Regions from separate parts of the Paenibacillus sp. FSL P2-0089 genome, predicted to be linked through region 1. Evidence: riboswitches for the same ligand, from Rfam matches in the RefSeq annotation. Region 1 holds a riboswitch; each other region holds the start of a gene.

Region 1 (9,942 bases):
AACCCATTGATTATTTTTTGAAGGATGAGTTACAATGCGAATATACGTTCTCTTCGAGGGGTTGAGAAGGATGCAAAGAGCAGAGAGCCAGGACAACCTGCTGGTCAAATCTTATATTTTGCTGCCGCTTATTCTATCCGCCTTCGAGCGCGATGCTTCTGCTATAGCCTCTGAGCTGCGCACGCCTGCACCTTATCTGGAGGTAATCCAGTCGGCCGCTCATGCCGCTTCTGCCGATCTGCGGGAGGTCCGTGCCGGAATGCGCGCACGTGGTCTGAAGGTCTATGAGCAGCAGCGGCTGGAGACGGGTGTTGAAGCCAAATTTGTCTGCAGGGGCTATCACGAACGGATGCTGCTGCTGGATGATGTGATTGCCGCCCAGGCCACTCTGCATATGCGCAGATATCTGGGTATGGAGAAGATGGAGCAGCGCTAACAAAGAAGCCTGCCGCAAGCGGCAGACTTCTGCATTAAATGATCGCCCGGATGCGGCTACATTAACAACGTCCAATACCCCAATGTGCCGCATATCACCACCACAGCTACCGGGTACAGGATTCTCCGGCTTACCTGATCCCTGAACGCAAGAAACAAACAAAGCATACAAAGCCATGCAATTAGAAGGCTTCCCATCTATTATGCATACGCTCCTTCCCGGCATTTCTGCCCCTCTCCAGCGGTAGACCGCCTCAGAGCACAACTCTCCTTATATATAGGAAGATTTCCCGCCGAATATCCCAATTATACCAGCTGACAGCCAATCTGGAGCAATTTTTCTTCACATTGCCGTCAAGAAATTCACAATTCCTCTTCCAGCACAGGATATTCCCAGAAACCCAGACGTCCCTTAGCAGGTATGGGATGTACCAGCGGAACAACCTCCTCCAGCATCCAGGCATACCTTCCTTCGGCATAATTGCCGAATACATATTCATTGCCGCCCGGCCAGCCTTGCTGCGCAAGCTCCGGCGTCACCTCACAGCAATCCGCAATGCGGCTGACTGCAATGATCTTGCCGGTTGGCAGGTTGTCCGCAGTGTAACCGTAACGTGCCAGCAACGACTGATACGGCTCCGTCCGGCAGATCGCCTTATTCACCTGCATCCCGGCATGAATGGCTAACTCTCCCCGCTGGGCGGTCCGCCAGGTCCGGGTTTCGATTTGTTTTTCTCCCAGCGCAATTAACGTGGCCCACGGCTGGCGAATGGTTAGGCATTTCATAATGCAGCTTGCCTCCTCTGTTGAACACCTTTTTACTCAGAATGACTATGGCCTTCTATGGGAAACATTAATAGCTAAGAAGGGGGACTGACGAACTATGGGTAACGGATTAGATCAAGGGTACGGGGTATTAAAATGCAAATTATCCAATGAGAATACCATATATAAGCTAGGTGTCAAAAATAATCATGTCCAGGTACTGGTTGAGGTTGAAGGTGATATTAATAAAAAGTACAGGGTGGCTATCAATATCAGATCAAGCGCAAAAGCGGAACATTTACCGGAGGACACCGCAAATCAGGTGCTTTATTATGTGGGCGAACATTTCAAAGCGGAAGAAACGGCCCGTTGGCTCACGCTTGAATCCGGCTTCACGAAGATCACCAGGCATAACCGGAGCCTTGCCCTTGATTATATCAGGGGAAACCTGGTGATTCCCAGTAAGATGGTAGCTCTGCCTAATACGAACCGGAATGAACCCGAAAACAGCGATCCCCGCAACAATCTTTATGATAAAATCACCTCTTATCTCAAGGAGGCACAGCAACAGGATGCAACCCTGTACGTATTCGGCGAGCCTTGGGGACCAGAAGAGGATAAGCCCGATAAGTACTTCGGCTTCTCCCCTGGGCAGGGCGTTCATAATATTCATATGAACCAAGGCAATGCGGGCGGGTACGCCAGAGAAAATGGCACATGGCAAGACGGCGGCGTCCTTATTCATTTCGAGAATGAACACAGATGGGTGGCTATCTTCCTGGCCTTCCAGTCCCAATCCTGGTGCACTAACGACCAGGGAGATGCCACCAAGCCGGTTAGTGAATGTAATCATACCAATGCTTAAGGCCAATAAAAAACGCGGTCCCCAGAACCGGAAGGCCGCGTCAAGCTTAATTCATAAGAATGCTGGTGAAGGGAATTGAACCCCCGGCCTACGCATTACGAGTGCGTTGCTCTACCCCTGAGCTACACCAGCGAACAGGCTTTGCTGTCCTGCCAAACACAAAATATTATAACTCTTCCAGCGGAAAACGCAACCCCTTTTTCCGCTGGCTGCTGTGTCATCAGCCCTGCATCAGCCCTAGCCCGCGGAAATAATCCAGTGCGAGCTTAGCGCTTGCAAGAGAAGATACCTCATATGCCTCTTGCTCCACAATATAATAGAGAATTCCGCTCTGCTCCGCGATCTCGAAGACGCTCCGGAAATCGACCTCTCCCTTTCCGAGATCAGTCTCCTCATTGTCTGCTCCGAAGTCCTTAATGTGAACCAGCGGAACACGGCCGGCGTACCGCGACACATAATCAACGGGCCGGGCTCCCCCCCTGTATACCCATCCCAGATCAAACTCAGCCAGCATATGCTCGGCAGGAATCTGCTCCAGCCAGATATCGATGACCGCCTTGCCGTCAACCTCTTTGAATTCATAATCATGGTTGTGGTAGCCGTACTGCATCCCCGCCGCCCGGACCATTGCGGAAGCCTTCTCCAGGAATGGAATGATTCTCGTTACATCCTCTATGGAAGGGTTCGGCGGAAGCGGTGCCGACGGGGTGATCATATATTGCAGTCCGAGCTCTACACCGTATTCAATCTCTTTGGCTAATGCCTGCTCCATCTTATCCAGACTGCTGAAGTCCAGGCCTACATGCGCCGAAGGGGCCGCCAGGCCAAGTTCATCCAGCTTACGGCGCAGTTCCCCTGCAGATACACCGAAATAACCGGCGAATTCCACTGCCTGGTACCCCATCTCTGCCACCTTGGCCAGTGTGCCGAGGAAATCGCGTTCCGTCTGGTCACGCAGTGTATACATTTGAATTCCGATCTGCTGTGCTGCTTCTGTCATTAAGAATCCGCTCCTTATCGGTTGATTCTGATTAGATACTATTGTGGTTACTCTCCCTGTAGCTTGCGCTCCACAGATTCCAGCTTGCTGCGGCTGGTCGAGGTCTTGTCGCGCCGGTCATCGATCTTGAGTGAGGTTGAGACTCTCTGTGCCCCGGCGGTAAACGGCGACTCATGCAGCGCTTCTACCGCAGCCAGAATCCGCGCTACCGGTCCCTCAATAATTGTACCCATAGAAGTTAGCTCATAGGTAATGCCCTCCACCGTCTGCAGCACACGCTGCATCTCGGCCACATAGCTGCTGAGACTGGTGCTGCCTGTCCCGATCGGAATAACGGTCACTTCGCCAATTGCCATTGTGATCTCCCTCCTAATTATCTGGTATGCCTGAGTCTCTTATTTATCCTCTTATTGTAACGCTTCGCCAGGCTTGCTACAAATCACCTGCACCCTCTCTATTCTATTAATATCCGTCAAAATGATTACCAGGATTAGACGCACTCTATTTATGGATTCTTTGTGGCGTATTTTCGGAGATTTTATGAAAAATTCACGGCAGATTCATAGGAAAGTTGTGGATTACCTGTGGACTAACTGTGGATCAGCTGTGAGTAAAAGCGCCGAACCCGCTCCCCGTGCGGGATTGCAAAAAAACATTTACAAACACAATATATTGCGGTAGCTTTAATAGATAACAACAAAATATAGTAGAAACGGGTGTTTCACCCCTTGTAATAGAGGTGCGACTTAATAGGGAAGCGCGGTGCAAAACCGCTGCGGTCCCGCCACTGTAACCGGATGCTCCCAGGGTGCGATGCCCAGGGCCGCATTCTCCGGCTAAATGCCACTAAGGGGCGGAATAAGCCCCCCGGGAAGGCGCCGGAGGAGTTGCCGGAAGCCAGGAGACCTGCCTGTTTCGGTGGCACCGCTTAGACTCCTGCGAGGAACAGGGGAGGTGTCCGTATGCGGCCTGCCATAGCAGAGTTAGCCTTCCGTCAATCGGGCCAGAGGCTGCCGATACCTGAGGACGATCGTGGATTATCTTCAGGTATCGGCTCTGCGGAATGTACAAGAACGGGCGTAAGCTATTTGCCCAGTGTCTGCTCGTATATTCCACCCAGACCACAGGCAAACTTCCGCTTCCCGGATCTTTGCATCATGCATTCGGGCATTTCCGGCCTTCCCGGCCGGAGGTGCTTTTTTAACGCTTACAATACCCGAGAGGAGAGAGTTATATAATGACGCTGCTGGAGAAACGTTATAACGAAGGACAAGCTGCACAGGAGGATCTTTTGGAAGAGGTCATTCATCTGGGACGGGATATTATCGACAGCCGGGATCTGGATCTGCTGCGCGAGAACGCCAACCTGAACGGGGAGAGCTTCTCCGGCAAAATGAGCAAATTCGGCAGTGAATACTCCAAATGGTATGCCCGCAACTTCACCATGCCGCCGCAGCTGGTACAGGCTACCCTGGATAATGTCGTCTATGTGCATGACCTGGATCAATACGCCATCGGAACCACCAACTGCATCTTCATCCCGTTCGAACGGCTTCTCCGTGAAGGCTTCAACACCGGCAACGGCAGCGTACGGCCTCCCAACTCGATTATGACGGCGATGTCGCTGGTGGCGATTATTTTCCAGTCGCAGCAGAATGCGCAGTACGGCGGTGTGTCCGCCAACAAGCTGGATTATGATCTGGCTCCTTATGTGACCAAGTCCTTCTCCAAGCTCTTCCGCAAAGGTCTGGAGTATTTCGAGGAGAATGCAGAGGTTTCAGAACTTGGGGAGATTACGATGAGCCGCAGCGATCTGGCTGAGCAGTATCCGCGCGCCTTCCGTTTTGCCCTGAAGGAGACGCAGAGCGAGACCCTGCAGGCCGCAGAGAGTATGGTACATAACCTGAATACGATGTCCAGCCGCTCCGGCGGCCAGATTCCTTTTACCAGCATCAACTACGGGACCTGCACCTCCCCGGAGGGCCAGCTTGTGATCAGCTCACTGCTGACGGCTACGATGAACGGACTGGGCAGCGGGGAGACGCCGGTGTTCCCGATTCAGATCTTCAAATGCAAGCAAGGCATCAACCAGCAACCGGGTGACCCTAACTATGAGCTGTTCCTGAAGGCAGCGGAGTGCTCGGCGCGCAGATTGTATCCGAACTTCGCCAACCTGGACGCTCCGCTGAACATGCAATATTATGATCCGGCTGACCCGGATACCGAGTTCGCTACGATGGGCTGCCGGACCCGTGTGCTCGGCGACCGCTTCGGACGCAACCATTGCTCCGGCAAAGGCAACTTGTCCTTCAATACGCTCAACCTGGTGCGTCTTGGACTGGCCCACGGCACGATAACCGGCCGCCGCCTGGCTGCTGATGAAGAAGGGTTCTTCGACGACCTGAATCACTATATGGATATTGCGCTGGACGGTCTGCTGCACCGCTTCCGTATCCAGGCTTCCCAGAAGGCCAAAGCCTCCGATTTCATGATGCGTGAAGGCGTCTGGGAGGGCGGCGAGCAGCTTGCCCCTGATGACAGTGTAGGCGAACTGCTGAAGCACGGCAGCCTGTCGCTGGGCTTCATCGGGATGGCCGAATGCATGAAAGCCATGTACGGCAAGCATCACGGCGAAGATATGGAGATTCACGCCAAGGCTGTAGCCATTGTCCGCCACATGCGTGAATATTGCGACCGCAAGAGCGAGGAGCTTAACCTCAACATCACCTTGTTCGCAACACCGGCCGAAGGTCTCTCCGGTAAGTTCACCAAGATCGACCGCAAGGTGCTCGGTTCTATCCCTGGGGTAACCGACCGTGAATACTATACGAACTCGTTCCACATTCCGGTCTACCATGAACTTAGCGCAGCCAAGAAGATCAGCCTGGAAGCCCCGTTCCATGAATATTGCAACGCCGGAGCGATCTCCTATGTCGAGCTGAACGGCAATGCCCGGAGCAATCCTGCAGCCTTCGTCAAAATCATCAAATATGCGCTGGAGCAGGACATCAGCTACTTCAGCATCAACCATCCGATTGACCGCTGCTCCGGCTGCGGCTATGAAGGGGTCATCGGCACGAATTGCCCGACCTGCAATGCCCATGAGGATACCACCCATATCCGCCGTCTGCGCCGGGTTACCGGGTATCTGACCGGTGACTATCAGACCCGTTTCAATGCGGCCAAGCAAGCCGAAGTCCGGGACCGTGTTAAGCATCTATGAACATCTGCGGATATTATCCGGAGTCGATCAATGAAGGGGAAGGCCTGCGGGCCGTCCTCTTCGTCAGCGGCTGCCGCCACCGCTGCCCGGGCTGCTTCAACCCGAAGACCTGGAACTTTAACTACGGGGAGGCCTTTACCCCGGAGCGCCGGCGGGAGATTATAGAGGAGATTGCAGGCAATCCGCTGCTGGACGGCTTGACGCTGGCGGGCGGGGACCCTTTTTTCTCGGCTGAGGAGGCTGCAGACTTCATACACGAGCTGCGCGCCGAGCTGCCGGCCTTCCCGGTCTGGATCTATACCGGCTATACGTACGAGGAGCTTACGGCTTCCCCGGGCTCTGCGGAATGGAAGCTGCTGGCCTTGTGCCAGGTCGTGATCGACGGACGGTTCGTCGAAGAGCTCAAAGACCTTACCCTCTCCTACCGGGGAAGCAGCAACCAGCGGATCATTGATATTCCGGCGAGTCTGGCGGGAGATAGGGTTGTTCTGTGGGAGCCGGAGCTGAGCTTTCAAGGAGTATAACTCCTAAATAGACAAAGGCACTAAACTCCCGCATCCGGGTGGTTTAGTGCCTTTTGATTGTACCGGGGATGATCGGACCGGCAGCGTAACCTTATTCCGCGGCTCCTGTCTGTCCTGCCTTGCGCCCCACCTTATGCTCCGTCTCCTCCGCCAGCTCTTCCAGCACGCTGTTCAGGCGTAAACGCAGCTCTTCAGCCAGCTCAACTACGCCCTGGTCGTTACGAACCGCCTGGGAGTCTACGGCGTAGACGCCGCCAAGAATGTAGCGGGCGCCAAGCACGGACAGTACCGGCTTCAGTGCATAGTCGATCGCCAGCAGATGTGCAAGACTTCCGCCCATGAAGAGCGGCAGGACGATTTTGCCGGCCAGCCCTTTTTGCGGCACCAGATCCAGGAAGGTCTTCAGTACTCCCGTGTAAGAAGCCTTATATACCGGACTGACTACGATTACCGCATCAGCTTCCGCTACGAGCCCATTCGCCTTGACAATGGCCTCGCTCTCGAATTTGGTATGGATCAGATCCTCCGCAGGCAGCTCCGCCACATTGATCCGCTCCACTTCATACCCGCGCTCCCGCAGGGCATTCTCTGCATACTCAATCACGGCATTGATCCGTGAGACCAGCGAGGGTGTTCCGTTAATTACGACTATTTTGGCCATTTCCGCACCTCTTCCGTCCGCATAATAGGATAAACCGGGCTGCTTCGCCGGGCATCAATACTTTAAATTAGTAATAATCCTAGCAGAGTACAAGGAATATTGTCAAACCCCTCTTATGCTTGCAAACTGCTGCCGCTCTGGTTATAATAAACGGCAAACCTATATCCCGACCAGGCCAACGACCGGCATCCAACCGCGAGGCGTCTGCGACCGGAGCAGCTTCCTGTTCCCTAAGTTTACCGGGTTTCGCCCGTTACCGCGAAGACCAAAGAGGGCCTGATTCCGCGCTGCTTAGCTGCTATACGCGAATGAGGTCAACCTGGGTGGCACCGCGAGCTGACGCTCCTCGTCCCATGGATGAGGGCGTTTTTTGCGTTTTTTTACCCACACTTAAGGAGCGGATGCAGATGTTGGATATGAATTGGATCAGGGAGAATGAGGACCTTGTACGGAAGACGGCCGAATGGAAAAGATTGAAGTTCCCCCTGGAGGAACTTCTGGAGTGGGATGACCGGCGGCGGGAGGTACGCCGGGCCACCGAGCAGCGGCGCGCGGAGCGCAACGCGCTGACGAAGGAGGTCGAGCGCCTGCTGCGCGGGGGCGACCCTGAAGGCGCCGAGCACGCAAAGGCGCAGGTGCGGGGCACCCTCAGCGAGCTGGCGCTGCTGGAGGCGGAGCTGGCAGAAGCGGAGCAGCGCTGCGGCGAGCTGCTGCTGGAAGCGCCGAATCCCGTGTCGGCGGATACGCCGATCGGGCCGGATGACAGCGCGAATGTGGAGCTGCGGCGGCATGGCGCGCCGCCGGTATTCGGCTTCCGCGCGCGGGACCATGTCGAGCTCGGAGAGCTGCACGACATCATCGACCTTCCGCGCGGTGTCAAAGCCGGAGGGCCCCGCAGCTATGTGCTGAAGGGGGCCGGGCTGCTGCTGCACCTCGCCGTGCAGCGGCTGGCGCTCGATGTGCTGATGCAGCGCGGCTTCACCGCGATGGATGTGCCCGTGATCGTCCGGCCGGAAGCGCTGGAGCGGACCGGGTTCTTCCCCGGCGGCCGGGACCAGACCTACGAGCTGACAGGCGAGAAGCGCTGGCTGGCCGGGACCTCGGAGGTGTCGCTGGTCTCGCTGTACAGCGATGAGATTCTGGAGCTGGATCAGCCGCTGCGGCTGGCCGGGATGTCGGCCTGCTTCCGCCGCGAGGTCGGCTCGGCCGGCCGCGATGTGCGCGGGCTGTACCGGGTCCACCAGTTCTCGAAGATCGAGCAGGTGGTCATGTGCAAGAACGATCCGGCAGAATCAGAGCAGATGCTCCAGGAGATTCTCGGCAATGCCGAGCATATTCTTCAGCTGCTGGAGCTGCCTTACCGGGTAGTCGCCGTCTGTAGCGGAGACATGGCGATGAAGACCCATAAGCAGTATGACATCGAGACCTGGATGCCGGGCAGAGAAGCTTACGGGGAGACCCACTCGGCTTCCAATCTGCTCGACTTCCAGGCCCGCCGCTCGGGCATCCGCTACCGTGATGAAGACGGGCGGCTGCAATACTGCCATACCTTGAACAACACAGCGGTGGCCACGCCGCGCATTCTGATTCCGCTGCTGGAGAACCACCAGCAGGAGGACGGATCGATCTATATCCCGCAGGCGCTGCGGCCGTATATGGGCGGGGCGGAGCGGATTGAAACGGGAGTGAATCACGGCTGATATCCGGCTCTACAACGTCGACTATAATTGATTTTCTATTAATAATCGATAATAGCCATTCCCCAATATTGGGGAATGGCTATTTATATAGATTTTATACTAAACATTACTACTATTTTTATGCATTTCTAATAAACTTCTCTATTATTCTTTTGAATTGGTCTCAATTTAATATATATTTATATGAAGCGACCCTTTATTTAACAATTAAATGGTAGAATAATGGGGAATGCCAATCATAGTTTTGAGAGGAGTGGGTTTAGGATCATGGTTATTTCTCACAGGATGCGAAGATGGCTGTCTACAGGGTTATCCGTGCTAATGCTGCTCGGACTGTTAACGCCTGCTGGACAAAGTGCACAGGCAACAGCGGATAACAGTAATATTGTAATCTCACAAGTCTACGGTGGCGGCGGCAACGGCGGCGCTAAATACAAAAATGACTTCATTGAATTATACAATCCTACGGATACAGCAGTGAGTCTTGAGGGATGGAAGGTGCGTTATGCCAGTGCCAATGGTGACCTAATTAACACATCCGACATCTCAGTATTAACAGGAACCATTGCCGCGAAGGGATACTTTCTGATCCAGCAATCGGCTGGTACCGGAGGTACGGTTGAATTGCCAGCCCCTGATTATACAGGAACATTAAAGCTTGGAGCTACCAATGGCAAAATTGACCTTGTAGATGCCTCCAATGCAGGTGTTGATATGGTTGGCTTCGGAACTGCCACTACTTATGAAGGCAGCGGAGCTACAGCCGCAC
Region 2 (9,942 bases), 590 kb from region 1:
CAGCGAGCTTGTTCCGGTAGCTTCCGCCAGCTTGCGGATCTCACCGGCAACTACAGCGAAGCCACGGCCATGCTCGCCCGCCCGGGCGGCTTCGATGGAAGCATTCAGGGACAACAGATTGGTCTGGGTCGCAATCTCATTAATGGTTGTAATGATGGTGTTAATCTCTTCGGACAGGCTACCCAGGTTGCCGACAATCTGGCGGCTCGCCGAGACACTGGAGTCAATCTCCCGCATCTGGGTCAGAATCTGTTCTACTGCGTCTACACCGCGTTCCGTGGAGGAGGCAGCCTGCTCCATCAGGCGGGTCATTTCTTGTCCGCTATACCGGGCTTCGGCAATCTCATAGGACATCGTCCGCACAGACTGTGTAGTAAGGGTAATGCTCTCCGCCTGCACATCGAATCCGGCTGCGATCTCGCTTGAGGTCTCAGCGATCATCTGTGAGGCGTGCGCGGTCTGGTCGGCACTGGCGCTCATCTGCTGGGAGGAGGCCGAGAGAATCTCGGCGCTCTCCGAGACGCCGCGCATCATATTTTTCAACCCGTCCAGCATGGTATTGAACGATGTATTAATCTGGCCGATCTCATCCTTGGACCGGTAAGCGGCAGAGGCCGTCAGGTCCCCTTCTTCCGCCCGCTTCATCAGCCCCTGCAATTCCTTCAGCGGTCTCGTAATCAATCTGGTGATGATCACACTAAGGACAATACTGAGCAGCAAGGCCAGCGCAATCAGAATGCCGCTTAACGTAACAGAGCTCTTGGCACTGTCGGCCGTCCGTGTATTATGGGCAGACGCATCCTGAATGAATAACGTCGCTGTCTCTTCAAGCAGCCGGACCATTTTGTCACGCAGCTCATTGAAGGTCTTGCCCGTATACACCTGATACCCTTCGTCGTTAAGATCGTTATCGGCCAGATGGATAATATTATCACGCTGTGAGCGGTAATCCGGCAGCAGCAGGGTATATTCGTTCACATAAGCTGCAATCTTGTCATTGTTGAATTCAATCTTCCTCAGTTCGGCCATCAGCTCATTGTTTGTCTGGATATTCTCCTGAATTCTCGCCTTCAGCTCCTGCTTCTTCGCGTCATCCGTTGTAATCAGATCCTCCAGCAGAAAAGACTCAATCGCCCGGTTATTCCCGCGGATCTCCGTTACGAAATAAATCGGCTGCAGATTCTGCCTGTATGTCTCTTCAGACCTGTCAGCCATTCTGGTTGTCGTCAGGATCCCTGTTGTTCCGATCCCGATCAGCAGCAGGATAACCACCGCGATCAGTACAATCATTTTATGCTTAATCTTCAGATGTCTCATTTCCTGTTATCCCGCCTTCTCGATATCTAGCTGTAACCTTACTTATCGGAGAATAACATCGAATTGTTGATGGCCCTGGAAGAAATTTGTCGAAAAAAGAAGAATATTATCGTTTTGGTAGAGCGTTATCCATTAATTATAGTTCCATTCACTCTTGAAGCAAGCCATATTTCTTGCGGAATCTCTGCAGCACCTTGGTCCAGCCTCCGGCCAGCACCGCTAAGAAGAATACATTCGACAAGGCATGGGCCAGATCGAAATAAAAGCTTGCGGCAAACGTAACGGCAACCAGCCGCCAGCTAAAGGCATCCGGCAGACTGAGCAGGACCCAGATATTCATAATCCAGCCGAACAGGAACCCCCAGATGAAGCCAAAAACCAGCAGCCCGGCCCGCCGGCGCAATAGCCAGCTCCTCCGTAGCCACCCGGCTGTAAGTCCGGTCATACCCCAGGCGAACATCTGCCATGGCGTCCAGGGCCCCTGCCCGAAGTAAATATTAGAGACCAGGGCAGCGACTGCTCCGATAACGAACCCCGCCTCTGCCCCGAAGACATAAGCGGAGAGGATGACAACGGCCGACACAGGCTTTACCCCCGGTAATGCGGCAAAAGGAATCCGGCTGACAGCTGCAATAGCGGACAACACCGCTAGCAGCACAAGTTCACGGGACTGGAGCGGTCGGCGCTCCAGACGGATGAACAGCGGCAGGAGAGCTGCCAGCAGCAGCACCACGCTAAGCAGCACATAATGCCGGTCAGTGAATGCTGCGGTAAGCGCAAGCCCCGCGATGAAGAGTCCCAGGGCAATTAGCAGCGGTATGCGGAAGCGGGCCATGTGCGAATCACATCCTCTATTGTCAATGCCTGCGGCAGCCAGTCCCGCACCATCCGGTTGACTGCCGTGGTATAGAAGTAGTTGCTGCTGAAGAACTCCGCCGGTGTGCCTTCCGCCGTAATCCCCCCGTCAAACAGGAGAGCGCAGCGCGAAGCATGCTTAGCCGCGAATTCTACATCATGCGTTACGATGAGAATACTGATCCCCTGCCCGCGCAATTGCTGAAGCAGGGCGGCCAGCCTGTCTTTGGCGGCCGGATCAAGCCCCTTAGTCGGCTCATCCAGCAGCAGAATATCCGGCTTCATCAGCAGCATCATGGCAAGCGCGGTCTGCTGCTGCTGCCCGCCGCTGAGGTCATGCGGATGACTCTGCAGCACCTCCCGGAGCTGGAATACCGCCAGCAAAGCCTCAATCTCGCTTGCTGCTGCCTCTGGCGTTAACCCGGCGTAGCTCCCCATATGCTGCAGCTCCTCGGCTACCGTATCATAGCTGAAATAGAGCAGCGGATTCTGTGCCAGCAGACCTGTAGTCTTGCCCTTGGCCAGCTCTATCCTGCCGCGCTGCGGCTTCATCAGCCCGTTCAGCACATGCAGCAGGGTGGACTTGCCCGCACCGTTTCCGCCCATGACTGCCAGGAGCTCCCCCTGCTTAAGCGTCAGCGAGAGCTTCCTCAGGACCTCCCGGCCCTCCTTCTCATACCGGAAGGTTACTTCGCGGCAGGTGAGGAGAGTCTCCGCTCCGGCCGCTTGGAGTTCCTCTGACGAGGATTTCACGGATACTCCGGCGGGGGGTGGAGGTGAATACCCCTCTGGAACAGATTGCATGCGGGAAACGAGGGGAGTCGTCCCTGCCTCCCTATTCAAGTTATTAACCAGTTCAGCGCCTGCGGCAGCGTCCGTTCCTGCCATCAGACCATGCAGCCAGCGTCTGCCCTCACGCACCGTCAGTGGAATGTTCTTCGGCGCAGCCGAATCCGCTCCCGGAGCGAGTGACAAGTACAGGCGTGAGGCGGCTGGCAGGTAGCGCCCAGCTGAGGTCAAGGCCCCACTGCCGGTCTGCCGGGCGAACAGGCGGGGAGCAGCATCGGCCAGCAGCTTACCGTCTTCCAGCATCAGCACCCGATCGGCCAGCGGCAGCACCTCCTCCAGCCTGTGCTCGCTGATGATCACCGTGACCGCCATTTCCTCGTTCAGCCGCTGTAGCGCCATCATGAATTCCCGTGCAGCAACAGGATCAAGCTGGGAGGTTGGCTCATCCAGCAGCAGCACCTTGGGCTGAAGCAGCAGCACTGAGGCCAGGTTCATGAGCTGCTTTTGTCCGCCTGACAGCTCATGTACCGGACGGTAGAGCAGCGGCTCCAGCCCGAACAAGCCGCAGATCTCCGCCAGCCGGGTACGCATGACAGCAGGCGGCAGCCCCAGATTCTCCATGGAGAAGGCCAGCTCATGCCAGACCGTATCCATCACAATCTGTGCATCCGGGTTCTGGAAGACCATCCCGATCTCCCCGGCGGCCACCGCTGCCGGAAGCCCGGACAGAGGCTGCCCTTTGTAGGTCAAGATTCCGCTGGATGAACCTACCGGGGTAAGCTCCCGCTTCAGATGACGCAGCAGGGTGGTTTTGCCGCTGCCGGACGGGCCGCAGAGCACGACAAATTCCCCCTCTTCTATGACGAACGATAGCTCATGGAGCGTGTCCCTGTCTTCTTCAGGGTATCGGAAGGATAATTGCTGTGCTTTGAGGATCTCCATAACCATTTCTCCTTTCCTTCCAGCCCCGCAGGAATCAGCACGAACAGGCAGAAGCTGCCGTACATGACGGCCTCCTGCCAGCCGAAGTCCGCTGGTCTCATCCGGGGATAGATCTCCAGCTTGCCGTAGCCCTGCACCCAGAACAGCAGCGTAACCACACCGCTAACGGTTAACAGCAGCATCACCAGCTTATCCTGCAAATCGGCCTTGTATATCGTGTAAGTGCTACGTTTGGTGCTGCCGTAACCACGGGCTGTCATGGAGTCTCCAGTCTGGAGGGCTTCTTCCAGCGACCAGGTCAGCAGCACTTTGAGCAGCGTCATTCCATCTGTCATTCTTTTCTTAAGGCTTCCCGTACCGGTATCTATCCCGCGCAGACGCTGGATCAGCGTAATCTGGCGCAGCCGCCGCTGGAACAGCGGCACGAACCGGATGGCCATCAGCGTCAGCAGCGCCGTTCTCGGCGCAGCCGCCGCGAACAGGTACATGAACTTATCTGTAGTCACCGTGTAATTGTAGGATATAAACCAGATGAAAATAGTAAGCAGCATTGTCATCATCATCAGTCCATACAGCACAGCTTCCAGCGTAATAGGCTGATCCAGCCAGTAGAACAGAATATGCGCTCCTCGATGTGAGAACAGCGGGTTCAGCAAGGCCACGGAAGCTGCCATCAGCAGCATAAAAGGCAAGCTGCGCAGAAGCAGCCTCCCTTGGCCCTGCAACAGCAGCAGTGCCAGCAGTCCAGCTATCTCTGTAGCCAGAAATAACGGATGGAAGACCAGCAGGGCGAACAGCAGCAGCCCTGCATAATACAGCAGGGCTACTACAGGATGCATGGAACGAAAGCCGCTGCTCATGGCGCTTTGGCCCCCAGGTCTTTGCCTAGATCAAGCGTATACAGCCACTCGATGGTATCCCCGGGCTCGACGATCCAGCTACCCGCAGCCTTGGACGGAAATTCTCCATTGACCTTGTACATCCAGCCGCTCTCTGCCCCGTGATCACCCTCGTACAAATTATCTATACCTTCCACATAAGCAAAAGCCTTGCTGCCCTGAAATTCCATCTGGATCTTCTGTGCCCGTGTAATCCGCTTCAGCAGGTCCAGCACACTCTCGCCCTTCTTGATCTCGTACTGGGCAGCGGCCAGAATCACGCCATGCTCCTCATCTCCGGTGATGGAGAGAGTGACTACGTTGTCCGGCTTGGCCGTAGCCGCCGGAGCGGGCTTGGGGGTCGGCGGCTTGGGTGTGGCCGCCGGGGACTTGGCGGGCTTGCTCGCGCCCGCCGATGGCTGCGTCGCCGCTGCGCCTGGCGACGGCGGCTTGGCGGGCTTGCTTACGCCCGCCGAAGGCTGCGTCGCCGCTGCGCCTGGCGACGCCGGGGACTTGGCGGGCTCGCTCGCGCCCGCCGATGGCTGCGTCGCCGCTGCGCCTGGCGACGCCGGAGCTGCCGTACCGTCCGCAGGGGCGGATGGTACGGCAGTGCCCTCAGCGGCTCCCGGCAGCGGAGCCGCTTCGTCTCCAGGCCGCGGCGTCTGCGCGGCCGGGGTCCCGGCGGGCGGCTGCCCAGAGGAGCAGCCGGGGAGCAGCAATACCATCAGCAGGAGAAGCAGCGGCGCCAGCCTTCCCCGGCCTCTTTTGAATAGATTGAACATTACCAGCACACCTCCACAAAAAGGGAAAAGAACGGGGGCAGTCAGCCTGTTCCCCGTTCCTTCATACACCTTATGCTTACTTTTCAAGACATATCCGAACTAATTCCAAGCAAAATCGCCTGTCTAATGAACCTGCAACGCTTCAATAACCCTATACGCCTCAACTACTCATTGGCATGGGGGCGTTAGTTGGATTTTCTACACTTAATTATTCTGGTTACGCACCTGTATAGAAATTAGTTGGATTTCAGGCATCTAATTCTGCCTACAACCCATCATACGGGAGCTTCGGGCGTGAATAAGTGTTGTTTTTCCAACTAACTCCCGCTTTGCAGCAAATCCTGCCAAATTAGATGTCATTTATCCACTTATTGTCGGCTTCAGAGTTCGTTCAGTGCCTCCTGCGGTAGTATAGCTGTATATTGAAGCTGATCTTACTCTACCTGCCGAACTCTGCTGTTCCCTACTCAACTAAGGCAATCTAACCGCCACAGCAGCAGCCATCTCACGGGTTACCACAGCAGTAGGCTCGAATGCGCCGCCGGTGCCGGTCATATATCCAAGTCCCGTCACCGTACGGACAGCGGACAATGCATAGTCGCTAATCTTATCTTCGTCGCTGAATTTACCAGCCCCTGCGCCTGCTCCAGCTGCATCCAGCTTAAAAGCTCTAACCATCATCACAGCCATATCCTGGCGCGTAACCAGCCCGTCCGGTTTGAACGTTTTGGCGCTTACGCCGCTGATGATTCCTAGCTCCTTCGCCCGGTTCACTGTTCCATAATACCATGTACCGGCCTTAACATCACTGAAGGCCCCAGCAGAAGACGCCGCAGACGGCTCGTTCCCGGTTAACCGCAGCAGCAGCGCTGCAAATTCCGCACGGGTAATATTCTTTTTCGGTGCAAACAGCAGGCTGTCCTCACTTACACCGTTCATCAGCTTGCGGTCATACGCCGTGTATACCGACTCCAGCGCCCAAGGCGAGATCGACTTCACATCGCCAAAAGCCGGACGGTCCGCCGCCGCAGAAGCCACTGTTACCGGGAGCGTATGACGCACGATGGCCGGGGTTTTATCCTTCAGATATCCCGTAACCGTCAGGGTATATTTATTTGCTGGCAGTCCTCCGGCCACAACAGCCACACCCGCAGCATCTGTAACTGCTGTTTTGCCGCCGATGGTTACCTGTACGCCTGCTGCCGGTGAGGTTACCGGATCGGAGGTGAAGGTCGCCTCATTCCAGACCCATTGCTTCTGGGTTACCTGCACCTTCAGATCTTGTCCAGGCTGCGGCTGTGCGGGAGTCACGGTTACGGCATCAACCACCTGCGTGTTGTCCCCGCCATAATAGACCACAATGCGGTCATTCTCCTCCAGCGCGAAGTCGCCCATCCCTACACTTGGATAGATCCATGCTCCGCCGCGTGCGACTACATACATCCAGCCATCATATCCGCCAAAAGTACCGGCAATCACGCCGCCGATCCCCGTCACATAATTGCCTGCTTCATTGACCAGAGCCAGGCGCTTGGCTGCTGCTGTCTTGTCCAGTGCCGTAAGCACATTTCCGGCGTACACGCTGCCCTCAGCCAACGTTCCATTCGGACCTTCAACTGTAACCGAGACACTTACCTGAGGATTCTTCACTGGTGTGCCGCTAAAATCAAAGAGCTTACCGCCTGTTCCAAACAGCTTGTACGCTACCAAAGCCTCCAATGCCTGCTCCGTTGAGAGCGGATTGGAGCTGCCGCCCGCAGTGTGGACGAATCCGCCATCTGCTGCGCTGAAGCTCAGCAGCTTGCTGACCAGATTGATTTGGCCTTTGGTATACTCTGCTCCCGCCGGATCAATGCCGAAGGCAGACAGACCGATAATGGCTTGAGCAACACTCTCGCTGCTGTCGCCATATCCTCCGTTCTTATCCTGTGCCTTAGCCAGCCAGGCTGCCGCCCGCTGACCGGCAGCATTCACTGCCGCTTCCTGCTTATGTCCAGCCAGTGCATTCAGCACCATCGCTGTCATATCCGGATCACTCGCACCCGTGGTCAGAGTAAAGCCTCCGTCCGGGTTCTGCTTCGCCAGAATCTCTGCCAGTAGCTTAGACTGTGTCCATTTCGCATTTGCCGGGATTGTATAACTGCCGGAATCCAGAGCCAGCAGTGCATAGACCGGATTATTCAGCGTCTGGCCGGTAATTGCATCGTGATTGTAGAGCTTCTCAATCAGGTTATAGCCTGCCACATTCGCCGGGTCGCCGCCAAGTGCCTTAACGGCGAGCGTGATCCGGGCATAGTCCGTAGCTCTGGCAAAAACACCCTTAGCCCCAGCCACCTTGCCTTCAAGCGCCTTCAGATAGCTGGCAGGAACCTTGTAGCCTGCTTGCGCAAGGCCAATCGCCTGCCAGTCCGACTGGACTCCGTTCTTCAGCATGAACTCCGCAGTGGCATAGACCGCAGCAGTTACGCTCGCTGCCTCACTTGCGGGCAGAGCGGATACCGCGGGTGCGGAAGTCCCGCCTGCCTGTGCAGCAGCTGCTTGTCCTGCCGGGGCTACGGCTGCTCCCAGCAGTGCGAACAGCATAATGACAGCAAGTCCCAGCCGTGTGAACCTGGATGATAGAGAATGGTTCTTCATAACTAACCTCTTTCCTGAAATAGAATGGATGAATCCTGCTTCCTCCGCAGATAGAGCGGCAACCTAAAGACCGCCCTGTGCAGGGCGGCCGGGGAAGAATACAATACAGGGCGGCTGAAGGAGCCGATTGCTCTCCCACAATACATACAATACAGCACATACAGCCCTCGCCAATATCAGCATCTGCTTCCACATTCTTACCCCCGAAGAATAGAAACAACAACGAAAAAGGCAGGTCTCCTGGCTCATACTTCACCGCTTCCCCCGCCTTCCCATCCAGTTTGCAGACAGTGGCTCCTCAGGAGTTGCTCCGTACTTACAGTGGCGGGACCGCACCGGACTTGCACCGGACTTCCCTTTTAAGCAGATTCCTCTATTAGACATAGCCCTGCCAGCATCTGTTAGCGACAGCGCGCGGTCTCTGAGGCAATCTGCACCTTTTCCCAAAGCTTATTAAATTTTAATATTCTGAAACAATCATATCTACTATTCCCCTGTATGTCTATAGACAAGCTATTTCTATTCCATCCACCCCGAGGCCCCGCCCATTCCCAAGTGGAAACGGCTTTGCCGTCCTTTTAAAGGACGGTACCGTTTCAGCGAGAAATAGAAGGATAATTTATAACGTGTAACATATACATTCTTATATTTGCACAAAAAATCCTGAACAGCACATGCCCGCTCCCCCGGCACATCGTACTATTCAGGACTATAGAGTCATTCTTCTGCTATTAATTAAGCCGTTGGCGGTACTAGCGGAGACAGCGGCAGCAGGCGATTGTATTATGTACATTAGAATTCGTGTAAAAGCGGCCGATAACGCATTCTGCTGCATTTTATACAATCGATTGTGGCAAATAACCCTCCGCCGGGCCAAATTCCCAAAATCTAATGTACCGAATACAACAGAACACCATATTAGGCTCGATATGCCTCATTCTAGTGTACAAAGTGCACTAGAGCAGCTTCATTGGGACACTAGCACACTTAACTAATTACTTTATGCTCGTATCAGCCTGCCGAAGCGCAAATCATTGTACTACATAAAGTAGTATGCACCAGGCTCTGACCAGCCCACCATGCCGCGCTATATGCGCCCACAGCAGATCAGCTACCGCTAGTCGATCATCAGATTCTAACTAATCAGCATTCATTTAATCCCCTAGCTTGCTGGGGGGCTGCCGTACCCCGACTAACTAAGGTACTATTCTAGCTCCAAACGTTATGCTTAAATGCAATCTGTACAACTAAATCGTCTGATTTACTGCCAAATGTACTTTTAGCTGTATTTCATGCACCTAAAATGCTTCTGTACCCGGCTTTTCGCCCATTCGGGCAAATTTAGTTGTATAGAATACAGTTAGGAGAGGTGCGCCTTCCTTTTTACTGTTTTTAGTTGTATAGAGTACACCAATCACTGTAAGCAATGCTACTCAGTACCATCACTTGGTATCGACTCAAAACCGTCAGTTAGTTGTGTGAGTCGGCTGAATGACTAAGGAGCGTTACTCGTTAGCGTTAGTTAAAAGCGCCACTCGGTAGCGTCAGTCGGTTTAGTGAGTCAGTAGCGTTAGTCGATTGCATTGGTCGGTAGCGTCAGTCGATTGCGTTATTCGATTGCGTTGGTCGATTGCATCAGTCGGTAGCATCAGTCGATTGCGTTAGTCGATTACGTTAGTCGATTGCGTTAGTCGATTGCGTTGGTCGATAGCATCAGTCGGTAGCGTTAGTCGGTAGCGTTA
Region 3 (9,942 bases), 1.6 Mb from region 1:
CACGCGTCATCGGCAGTGTTGCCGCTTGCCCTGCGCGGATTGGCTGGTCAAGCATCCGTAAGCGGAACAACGCTGGCCGGAGCTTCCATCGATGCCCACAATAGCTTTGAGCAGCCGGAAGCTGTAACACCGCAGGCATTCAGCGCCTTCAAGCTTGAAGGGGATACGCTGACTGTAGAGCTGCCGCCAATGTCGGTAACGGTACTGGCCATCACTCCACAAGCCTAAGGAGAGAACTGCATGACAACCACTTCAGCCTGCAAAGGATGCCGGGAGGAGTACAAGGTCACGGAAGCACAGATTGCCCGCATTCTGGCGTCCTCCATGTTCAACCCCGGCAATACCGCTTCAGACGAGGTCTATGCCGAGCGGCTTGCGCTTTGCGGGGCTTGCCCCAAGCTGCAGGATGGCGTGACCTGTACCGCCTGCGGCTGTATCATCCCTGTCGTGGCCCGGCTGAAGGCCCGTAGCTGTCCGCTGCCGGGCGGCGGAAAGTGGCAGCCAGTGGCGGAATGACGGCCCACGCCTAACGGCTAGGGGTCAGGCGAAAAGATAGGCTAGAAGCCGCTCTTGCCATAAGAGACGGATCGATCACCGATAGCCCCTCCAACCTGCACAATGCGGCAGTTGGAGGGGCTTTTTTTGTGTTGTGGAGGTGAGGGGGAGGAAGAGGAAATGAGAGGGATAAATCCCTCTAATGCGGCGTGAAAGTGGGCTGGAGGAGGAAATGAGAGGGATTTATCCCACTGATGCGGCGGAAAGTGGGCTGGGTGAGGAAATGAGATGTATAAATCCCTCTAATGCGGCAGAAAGTAGGCTGGGTGAGGAAATGAGAGGGATAAATCCCACTGATGCGGTGGAAAGTGGGCTGGAGGAGGAAATGAGAGGGATAAATCCCTCTGATGCGGCGGAAAGTGGGCTAGATGAGGAAATGAGAGGGAAAAATCCCTTTGGTGCGGTTGGAAGTGGGCTGTATGGATGTTGCGAGGGGCATAAGTGCCCCTGAATTTGCTGAAAGTGAGCGTTGAGCAGAAATGAAGAGCACTAATGCACCTGAATTTTGCTGAAAGTGAGCGTTAAGCAGAAATAAGGAGTATTAGCTCTAAAAGTAGCTGAAACGAAAACTAACCTACCTACCTACCTACCTACCTACCTACCTTCTACACACCCTAATCTGGCTTTCATATAGGACCCGGCAAATCTGCCACGCCATCTGTATAAAACAACTCAAACACCAAATCCTCGTTGTAGTTGCCGAAGCCCTTGCCGAACAGGGTGAGGCCACCAATATGCTCGGCATCCTCCTCGACAGAGAGCCGGAAGGTCCATTGTTTGTTGCGGATGCCTACCTGATCCAGGGTGACCTCCGACAGCTTTTGCCCATCCATGAAGGTACCCGTCTGAGTAATCCGCAGCTGCTTGAGCAGGCCGTATTGATTGGTGAGTGCAGGCCACCAGGCCGGGGTGTATTTTCCCGGATTATCTCCGTAGTCACCGGGGCTGGTCCAGAAGCCGAGCGATTGTCCGTTCAGTGTGAAGGTAATATCCGACGGCCAGTTGTTGTTGACCGACGGGGCTTCGGAGGCGATCTCCATCGTGATGGCAAGCTCCTCCGGCTGCTGGCTCGACAGCAGGAAATTCGGGATTTTATACTCCACGAACCCCTTTCCGAACCAGAGAATCCCGGCGTTCACCCGCTCCTGGTCCCAGAAATAACGGGGATCGTCAAAGTGCCCGATGACCCTCTCTGTCGTAGACAGTCCGCAGGTAGGCTCGATCTGGAAGTCGGAATAATGCCCCACAGGGATGTCCTTGCGGTACCCTCTGCGCGGAGTCCGGGCCTGTCCCGGAAAAACTATCTCAGCCCCGTCGGCGGCCAGTGTACAGATCTTCTGCAGACCGCTTTTGCCGGGAGCCATATGGCTGCGGATCAGCCCGGCGGCTTCGAGCTTGCGCACATGCATGGTCATAATCGCACTGCTGAGCTTGAGGGCTGCGGCCAGCTCCTTCACGTTCATGGGCTTATCGGACAGCAGCCGCAGCATATGCAGGCGCACGGTACTGGACAGGGCCTCGTACACGGGCAAAGATTGTTCGGTTAGATCAAGTTTCATCGGATGCCTCCACGTTCAGGTTATATAGTTAATAATTATATTACTCAAATAAAATTTCTACAAGCCATGATTGGCTGCAGGCGAGCTTTTCCAATTTATATCACAGACAGGCCAATCTCTGTCCGCTATGATTTGAGATGAATTAGCGATGAAACAAGGTGCTCTTGCCGGAAGCGGCAAGGGATAACAGGGAATCGGGTGCAACTCCCGAGCGGTCCCGCCACTGTATGGAAGAGCTGCACTTCATGAGGTCACTCGGGAAGCCCCCGGGGAAGACGAAGTCTGCAGCGCCTGTATTCCAAGCCAGGAGACCTACCTTGTCTACGCACACCACGACTCTACGCGGATAGGAGCGGTGTACGGATAGGTTAATGAGAAGAGGCGTTCTGCCCTTATGGACCGGAGAAAGCTTGGTGCTTCAAGGTGATCCCCGGTTATAGCTGCTGGATACAAGGATACGGCCCATAGTGATGGGACGGTGAAAAGCACCTTGTTCCGCTTCGCCACGGGTTGCGCGCTCTATCGAACTTGCCTGCGTACATACACTCCCACCCTATAGGGTGGGTTTTTTGGGCTTTATGATCTGTAATGGGAAATCAACAAACATGGAGGGTGACAAATGAAAAAGCACAGATGGTGGAGCTTTGCGGCACTGGTTGCCGGATTTACGGTGTACTTTATGCTGAACGAACCGGGGACGGCCCGGGCGATGCACATTATGGAAGGATTCCTGCCGGTTGGCTGGGCAGTGTTCTGGTGGGCGGCGTTTATCCCGTTCTTTGTCCTTGGAATCTTCAAGCTGAGAGCCATGACCCGGGAGAATCCGGAGCTGAAGCTGTTGCTGGGTCTGGCCGGGGCGTTTACCTTCGTACTGTCTGCGCTCAAAATGCCTTCCGTGACCGGAAGCAGCTCCCACCCCACCGGTACCGGACTAGGTGCGGTAATGCTGGGGCCGCTGCCCATGAGCGTAATCGGCTCGATTGTCCTGCTGTTTCAGGCGCTGCTGCTGGCGCACGGCGGGATCACTACGCTTGGAGCCAATGCGTTCTCGATGGCGGTGGCGGGTCCTTTTGCCGGATATGCAGTGTATAAGCTGATGATGAAAATGCCGGACCGCGAGAAGCTAGCCTTGTTCTGTGCGGCTGCGGTGGCTGATCTGAGTACGTACGTAGTGACTTCCTTCCAACTGGCGGTGGCTTTTCCGGCGGCGGATGGCGGCGTTCTGGCATCTTTTCTCAAATTCGGGGGCATCTTTGCCGTGACGCAAATCCCGCTGGCCATCAGTGAAGGGCTGTTGACGGTACTGCTCTGGAACTGGCTGAAATCGTATAGCCCGAATGAATTGTCGCTGCTGAAACGCAAGGTGAACGGAGGAAGAGCCTAATGAGCAATAAATGGAAAAATGGGTTGATGCTGCTGGTTGTTATTCTGCTGGTCATTCTGCCGCTGCTGCTGGTTAATGGGGAATTCGGCGGGGCCGATGATGCGGCTGAAGGTGTGATTACTGAGATGAATCCTGACTATAAGCCGTGGTTCAAGCCGCTGACCGAGCTGCCGGGTGAGACGGAGAGTATGCTGTTTGCATTGCAGGCCGCGATTGGTGCCGGTGTGATCGGTTATACCCTGGGGCTGCTCAAGGGCAAGCAAGGCGGGACGAAGCAGCATAGCAGCAAGTGATCCGGCGGATTGACGTTCTCTCTTACAATAATGCTCTGCGCCAGTTGTCCCCGATGTGGAAAAGCTCGTTCGCAGCCCTGATGTTCCTGCTCTCTTACACCGTACATCCGGTACTACAGGCTGCAATTACCCTATGGATGATGTCCTGGTGTATATTGCAGGCCCGAATTCCCTTGCGTGCTTATGGTATGCTGTTCGGCACAGCGCTGCTGTTCTATGCGCTTAGCGTACCGGCGCTGCTCGTGGAATTCGGGCATCCGGCTGCGGGAGAGGCAGGGATATTCCCGCTTCCGGGACTGAACCTGCCGGTATATGTCACAGCGGCGGGACTTCAGCGGGCAGGGGAGCTGCTGGCCAGAATCTCTGCCTGCATGAGCTGTTTCTTCTTCCTGATGTTCACGACTCCGTTCAGTGAGCTTTTGCAGGTGCTGCGCAGGCTGCGGATGCCGCAGATTGTCCTGGAGCTGATGCTGATTATGTACCGCTTCTTATTCCTGCTGAGTGATGCAGCGCATGGTCTGCTGCTGGCCCGCAGGCTGCGCGGAGGCCGACGGGGCTACAAGGCCAGAATGCGGGAGACTGCGGCTATGGCAGGAGCGTTGTTCGGCAACACGATGCACCGGTATTACGGATTATCGCAGGGGCTGCTGGCCCGCGGATTCACAGATGAGATTATTCTCCCGCCTTATACGGCGCGTCCTGTGCCGCGGCGCTATACAATCCAGGCTTATGCCGGTATTGCGCTACTGCTGCTGGCTGAGGCGTACTTTATCACTAACACATGAAAGGAGTCACCCATGGATCAGGAATCTAGCTTGGCTTGTGACGGAGTGGTGTTCCATTACCCGGATACGAAGGAGCCTGCACTGCATGAACTGACGTTCTCCATCCCCGCAGGCAGCAAGACGGCGGTGCTCGGTCATAACGGTTCAGGCAAATCCACGCTGTTCCTGCATGCCGTCGGCATTTTGCGCCCGCAGCAGGGGACGGTTGTGCAAGGAGGGAAGGCGTTATCCTACTCCAAAAAAGAGCTGGCCGCTCTGCGGCGGAAAGTGGGCCTGGTCTTCCAGGACCCCGAGCAGCAGCTGATTCTCAGCACTCCGCTGGAGGATGTGTCGTTCGGGCTGCGCGGCAGCGGCATGGCTGAACAGGCTATCGCTGCGCGCTGCCGGGAGGTCATGGAGCTGCTGAATCTAACCGGCCTGGGCGATAAACCGATTCACCAGCTTAGTCTGGGCCAGAAGAAACGCACGGCACTCGCCGGTGTACTGGCTATGGAGCCGGAGCTGATTCTATTGGATGAGCCGACCTCGTATCTGGACCCGTTATCGGAAACGCAGATGCTGAAGGGGCTTGAAGCCATACATGCTAAAGGGACAACCGTAGTTATGGCTACGCATGATATGGACCTGGCCTACCGCTGGGCGGACTGGATTATTGTGCTGGAGCATGGAAGATGCCGGGCGGCGGGGACGCCGGAGGAGATTTTTGCGGGACGGGAAGAGCTATTGTCCATCGGGCTGGGACTGCCGCTGCTGGCTGACTTATGGTTCAGCCTGCCTGCCAGCCTGACCGCAGGGCAGAGCGCTCCCCGCACCGCCGGGGAATTCAAGGTGAAGCTGCATAAGCTGCTTGCGCTTAACCACAGCTATTCATGAACGGGGGAAGAAGAATGAAGAAACAAGGAAAGCTGCTGATTATCGGCTTCGGCCCCGGAGCGCTGGAACATATTACCGGCCGCGCACTGGCTGCGCTGGATGAGAGTGAGGCGGTCATCGGCTATACCACTTATGTAGATCTGATCAGGCCGCTGCTGCGGCACCAGGAGATTGTCGGCACGGGGATGACTGAAGAAGTCAGCCGGGCCCAGGAGGCCGTCCGCAGAGCTGAAGAAGGGCAGAGCATTGCGGTAATCTCCAGCGGTGATGCCGGTGTCTACGGAATGGCCGGGCTGGTCTACGAGGTGCTGATCGAACGTGGCTGGAGCCGCTCAGAGGGGGTGCAGGTGGAGGTGATCCCGGGAATATCGGCGATCCAGTCCTGTTCTTCGCTGCTTGGGGCGCCGATTATGCATGATTCCTGCACGATCAGCCTGAGCGATCATCTTACGCCCTGGGAGAGCATCGCTGCGCGTGTGGAAGCGGCGGGGGCGGCAGATTTCGTCATTGCGTTCTATAATCCGCGCAGCGGCAGACGGACGCGCCAGATTGAAGAAGCGCGCACTATTCTGCTGCGTTATCGTGATCCGGCTACACCGGTAGGCATTGTCAAAAGCGCCTACCGTGACCGCCAGCAGACGGTCGTAACAACGCTGCAGGATATGCTGGAGCATGAGATCGGCATGCTCTCAACCGTGGTGGTCGGCAACTCTGCTACCGTTGTCTATGAGGATCTTATGATTACGCCGCGCGGATATGAACGCAAGTACAGTCTCGGGGCACAGATGCAGACGCTGAAGCCGCACGAGCGGCTGCGCACAGCCGCAGAACCGTGGTCGCTGGCTGCGGCGGAGTCTGGGCAGGCAGAGGGGGCAGCTGGAGCCGGAGCGGCCAAAACTGTGGATGCTGGGAGAGCAGCAGAGACTGGGCAGAGGGATGCAGCAGATGTTGGAAGCGAGACCGAGCCGGGACAGGTGAAAAGTGCAGAAGCATCAGGTTCGGTTCGGATGGAATGGGCGCTGGGCTGTGGCGAAGCGGAATCAGGACAGACGGAAGAGGCTGCTGCGCAGAGCCTGGCTGCTGCTCCGCAGGTGGAGCGGCTGCGGAGCTTGTCCGGTCGCCTGAAGGCATCCACCGATTCTTCCTTCGAGCTGGAGATTGCTCCCGCAACCGGCAGCCGCAGCTTCAACGGTGATCAAATGAAGCTGCTGGCTGAGCTTGCAGGCAGCGACGGGCAATTGGTCTATACGAAGGACGGATATTTCCTGCTGCGCGGCAGCCGGAATGAAGAGGCAGAGGCAGGAGCAAGGCTGCTGGAGGCCGGACTGAATGTAAGTACACCTGGAGATTACGTGAAGGTGAAGACCTGCGGATTCTGTGAGCTGCGCAGAAGCGGAGCGTTAAGTGCTGCTGTCCGGCTCCACACCCTGCTGCATGGAAAGGCTGTGCCCAGAGAGCTGCACATCAGTGTAGCCGGCTGCGGGATGGCTTGCAGCTCCGCTGTGCTGGATGATATCGGACTGGTAATGTCGCGCGGCAGCTATGAGTTGTATCTCGGCGGCAAGAAGGCCGGGCGGGGTGCCCATGCAGGGATTTTGGTGCGTGAAGGGATGGACGAAGAGCAAGCGGTAGCCGCTGTAGCTGCCGCAGTTGATGAATATAGGACTCATGGCCGGGAGCAGGAGCGGTATCATGCGTTCCGGGAACGGATGGACAGCGCAACAGGGAGTGCAGCCCATACATCCGATAACGATAACAGCAAAGAAGGAGTGCAGACGATGAGAACGGTATTACTGGTGGGACACGGGAGCCGGGTTCAAGCGGGAAATGAGGAGCTGCTGGAATTCACCCGCCTGCTCGCAGCCCGTAAGCCGGAGCTGAAGGTTGAGACCTGCTTCATAGAGCTGGCCTCGCCTTCCATCGCTGGCGGAATTGCCAGATGCATTGAGGGCGGTGCGGCGGAGATATACGTAGTGCCGATTATTTTGTTCGCGGCGGGGCATTCCAAGCTCGATATTCCAATGGCCATTGACGAAGCCAAGCAGAGATATCCCGGGGTGAAGTTCATCTACGGGCGTCCGCTGGGGGTGCAGGACCGTGCCGTCGATATTCTGCTGGAGCGGATTCAGGAAGCAGAACGACTTCCACTCCCGCCGGTGAAGGCGGCTGGCGGAATGGACCTGGACCTGCGCGGGAACGGTGCATCCACGATTGAGGATAAGGACACCATCGTACTGCTGATGGGACGCGGGGGCAGTGACCCGGATGCTAACAGCGATCTGTATAAAATAAGCCGGCTGCTCTGGGAGAGAACAGGCTACCGCAGCGTGGAAAGCTGCTTCATTGCCATCGCCAAGCCTTCGCTGCCGGACGGGCTTGAGCGCTGCCTTGCACTGGGTGCGCGCAAAATTATTGTTCTGCCGTACCTGCTGTTCACCGGAGTGCTAATGCAGCAGTTCGCAGAGAGAGTGGCGCAATTCGCAGCGGAGCATCCCGGGCTTGAAGTGGAGATCGGCGGCACACTGGGCGCACATCCGCTGCTGGTGGATATGCTGACAGAGCGGATCGAGGAGACGCTGGAAGGGCGTGCCTTTAGCAACTGCGATAACTGCAAATACCGCGATGCAGCCTCTTTGCACCATCACCATCACCATCATGGTGAGGAGGAGCACGGGGAGCATGGGCATGGACATCACGGGCATGGGCATCACAGTCATGAGGGACATGGAAACGGGCACCATGAGCATGGAGATGTTGGGCATGGAAACGGGCACCACTGCCATGGGAAGCATGGGCATCACGAGTGTGCGCATCACAGGCATGATGAACATGGGCACACGCATCACGCGCATGAGCATCACTGCCATGGGCGGCATGATGTAACGGAGGCGGCGGCTCCGGCAGACGATCTGGCGCTTCGCCAGCCGCGATGATCTTCATGTTATGCGGCACCAGCGACGCCCGCGAGCTGGCTCAGAGCCTCCTGCGCCAAGGCCTGCCGCTGCAGGCCAGCGTGGTAACGCCCAGCGGGGCAGAACGCCTTATGGCCGCAGGCATCCGCACCCGCGTCGGCAGACTGGACCGCGAGGCGATGATCGCTTTGCTGCAGGCGGGCGGGTACCGTGCCGTGGTGGACGGCAGCCATCCTTTTGCGCTGGAGGCCCATGCTAATGCAATGGAAGCTGCTGCTGCGCTGGGATTGCCTTACTTCCGCTACGAGCGGCAGAGCCTTATCTATAACAGCCATCCCCGGCTGTTGCTAGTGCATTCTTATGAAGAGGCTGCGCGCAAGGCTAGGGAGCTGAAGGGCTCTGTGATGCTGACTACCGGCGGCAAAACGCTGGAGATTTTTGCGGAGGAGCTGCTGGGAGATCCGGATATCCGGCTGACCGTAAGGCTGCTGCCTTGTCTGGAGAATCTGGAGAAGTGTCTGACCCTTGGGATTGAGCAGCGGAATATTATTGCGCTTCAGGGCCCTTTTAGCAGAGAGATGAATGAGGCCTTATACCGGCAGTACGGCACCCGGGTGATGATTACCAAGGAGAGCGGGGCCGAGGGCTCGGTGGATGAGAAGCTGCATGCCGCGCTGGATATGGGGTTATATGTGATTTTGATTATGCGGCCGGGGCTGTCCTTCGGGGATGGCGGAACGGTGTTTGATTCTTTTGACGAGATTACGGCTGCTGTGAAGAATGCGCTGCTAATGACGAGGGAAGAGGGATGAATGTGGATTTCGGGACAGAGTTCAAGCCGGTGACCGTACAGCCGCAGGAGATAGAGGGTCTAAGCTTTCAGATAATTACGGAGGAGCTGGGTGAACATTCGTTTAGTGCATTGGAGTACCCGATTGTACAGCGGATTATTCATGCTTCGGCTGATTTTGAGCTGGGGCGCAGCCTGGTGTTCCATCCCGGGGCGATTGAGGCGGGGATTCACGCCATTCTGCAGGGCAAGCCGATTATAGCGGATGTGCGGATGGTGGAGGCGGGCATTGCCAAGGAGCGGATTCAGCGGTACGGCGGCGAGGTCCGGGTACATATTTCAGATCCTGATGTGGTGGACGAGGCGAAGGCGCTGGGAACCACAAGGGCGATTATCGCAACGCGCAAGGCCTGCGCACAGGCACCGGGGGGAATCTATGTCATCGGCAACGCGCCGACTGCCCTGCTGGAGCTGATCCGTCTGGTAAAAGCAGGCGCCGCCCAGCCCGGACTTGTCATCGGCATGCCCGTTGGCTTCGTCTCTGCGGCGGAATCCAAGGATGAGCTGCGCAAGCTGGATATTCCCTACATCACCAATATCGGCCGCAAAGGGGGCAGTACAATCGTGGTCGCCGCAGTGAACGCACTAAGTCTGCTGGCCGTCCGCCGGGCGGCGGGTGAGCTGGGATAGCTTGATCAGAGAATCAGATCGCTGAAGCGTAGGGCTGGTGAGTTGTCATATCCCGATTAAGGTGCAAGTGGTATGCTTAATCGCACTCTGTACAACTAAAT

What was found. A riboswitch is a leader RNA that binds a small molecule or an ion and turns the genes downstream of it on or off. The one in region 1 is predicted to bind cobalamin.
Region 2: linked by a shared signal. The riboswitch ahead of NST69_RS03105 (S-layer homology domain-containing protein) and the one ahead of NST69_RS00765 (anaerobic ribonucleoside triphosphate reductase) in region 1 are both predicted to bind cobalamin.
Region 3: linked by a shared signal. The riboswitch ahead of NST69_RS07385 (energy-coupling factor ABC transporter permease) and the one ahead of NST69_RS00765 (anaerobic ribonucleoside triphosphate reductase) in region 1 are both predicted to bind cobalamin.

Annotation. Positions count from the first base shown of each region.
Region 1 is NZ_CP152006.1:179,973-189,914, reverse strand. Features, by position in the region: gene NST69_RS00795 (hypothetical protein) at 71-436, shown strand; gene NST69_RS00790 (ASCH domain-containing protein) at 799-1,221, opposite strand; gene NST69_RS00785 (YukJ family protein) at 1,319-2,065, shown strand; tRNA gene NST69_RS00780 (tRNA-Thr) at 2,126-2,197, opposite strand; gene NST69_RS00775 (sugar phosphate isomerase/epimerase) at 2,286-3,065, opposite strand; gene NST69_RS00770 (MTH1187 family thiamine-binding protein) at 3,113-3,421, opposite strand; cobalamin riboswitch at 3,763-3,994, shown strand; gene NST69_RS00765 (anaerobic ribonucleoside triphosphate reductase) at 4,303-6,288, shown strand; gene nrdG (anaerobic ribonucleoside-triphosphate reductase activating protein) at 6,285-6,812, shown strand; gene ssuE (NADPH-dependent FMN reductase) at 6,904-7,473, opposite strand; gene serS (serine--tRNA ligase) at 7,881-9,173, shown strand; gene NST69_RS00745 (S-layer homology domain-containing protein) at 9,441-9,942, shown strand, end outside.
Region 2 is NZ_CP152006.1:765,595-775,536, reverse strand. Features, by position in the region: gene NST69_RS03130 (methyl-accepting chemotaxis protein) at 1-1,317, opposite strand, end outside; gene NST69_RS03125 (ECF transporter S component) at 1,466-2,152, opposite strand; gene NST69_RS03120 (ABC transporter ATP-binding protein) at 2,125-3,903, opposite strand; gene NST69_RS03115 (energy-coupling factor transporter transmembrane component T) at 3,819-4,763, opposite strand; gene NST69_RS03110 (DUF4430 domain-containing protein) at 4,760-5,563, opposite strand; gene NST69_RS03105 (S-layer homology domain-containing protein) at 6,035-8,200, opposite strand; cobalamin riboswitch at 8,413-8,606, opposite strand.
Region 3 is NZ_CP152006.1:1,829,349-1,839,290, forward strand. Features, by position in the region: gene NST69_RS07370 (alpha-N-arabinofuranosidase) at 1-228, shown strand, start outside; gene NST69_RS07375 (DUF6171 family protein) at 241-516, shown strand; gene NST69_RS07380 (helix-turn-helix domain-containing protein) at 1,182-2,114, opposite strand; cobalamin riboswitch at 2,254-2,449, shown strand; gene NST69_RS07385 (energy-coupling factor ABC transporter permease) at 2,734-3,498, shown strand; gene NST69_RS07390 (energy-coupling factor ABC transporter substrate-binding protein) at 3,498-3,791, shown strand; gene cbiQ (cobalt ECF transporter T component CbiQ) at 3,788-4,576, shown strand; gene NST69_RS07400 (ABC transporter ATP-binding protein) at 4,589-5,449, shown strand; gene cobJ (precorrin-3B C(17)-methyltransferase) at 5,464-8,382, shown strand; gene cobK (precorrin-6A reductase) at 8,379-9,173, shown strand; gene NST69_RS07415 (precorrin-8X methylmutase) at 9,176-9,841, shown strand.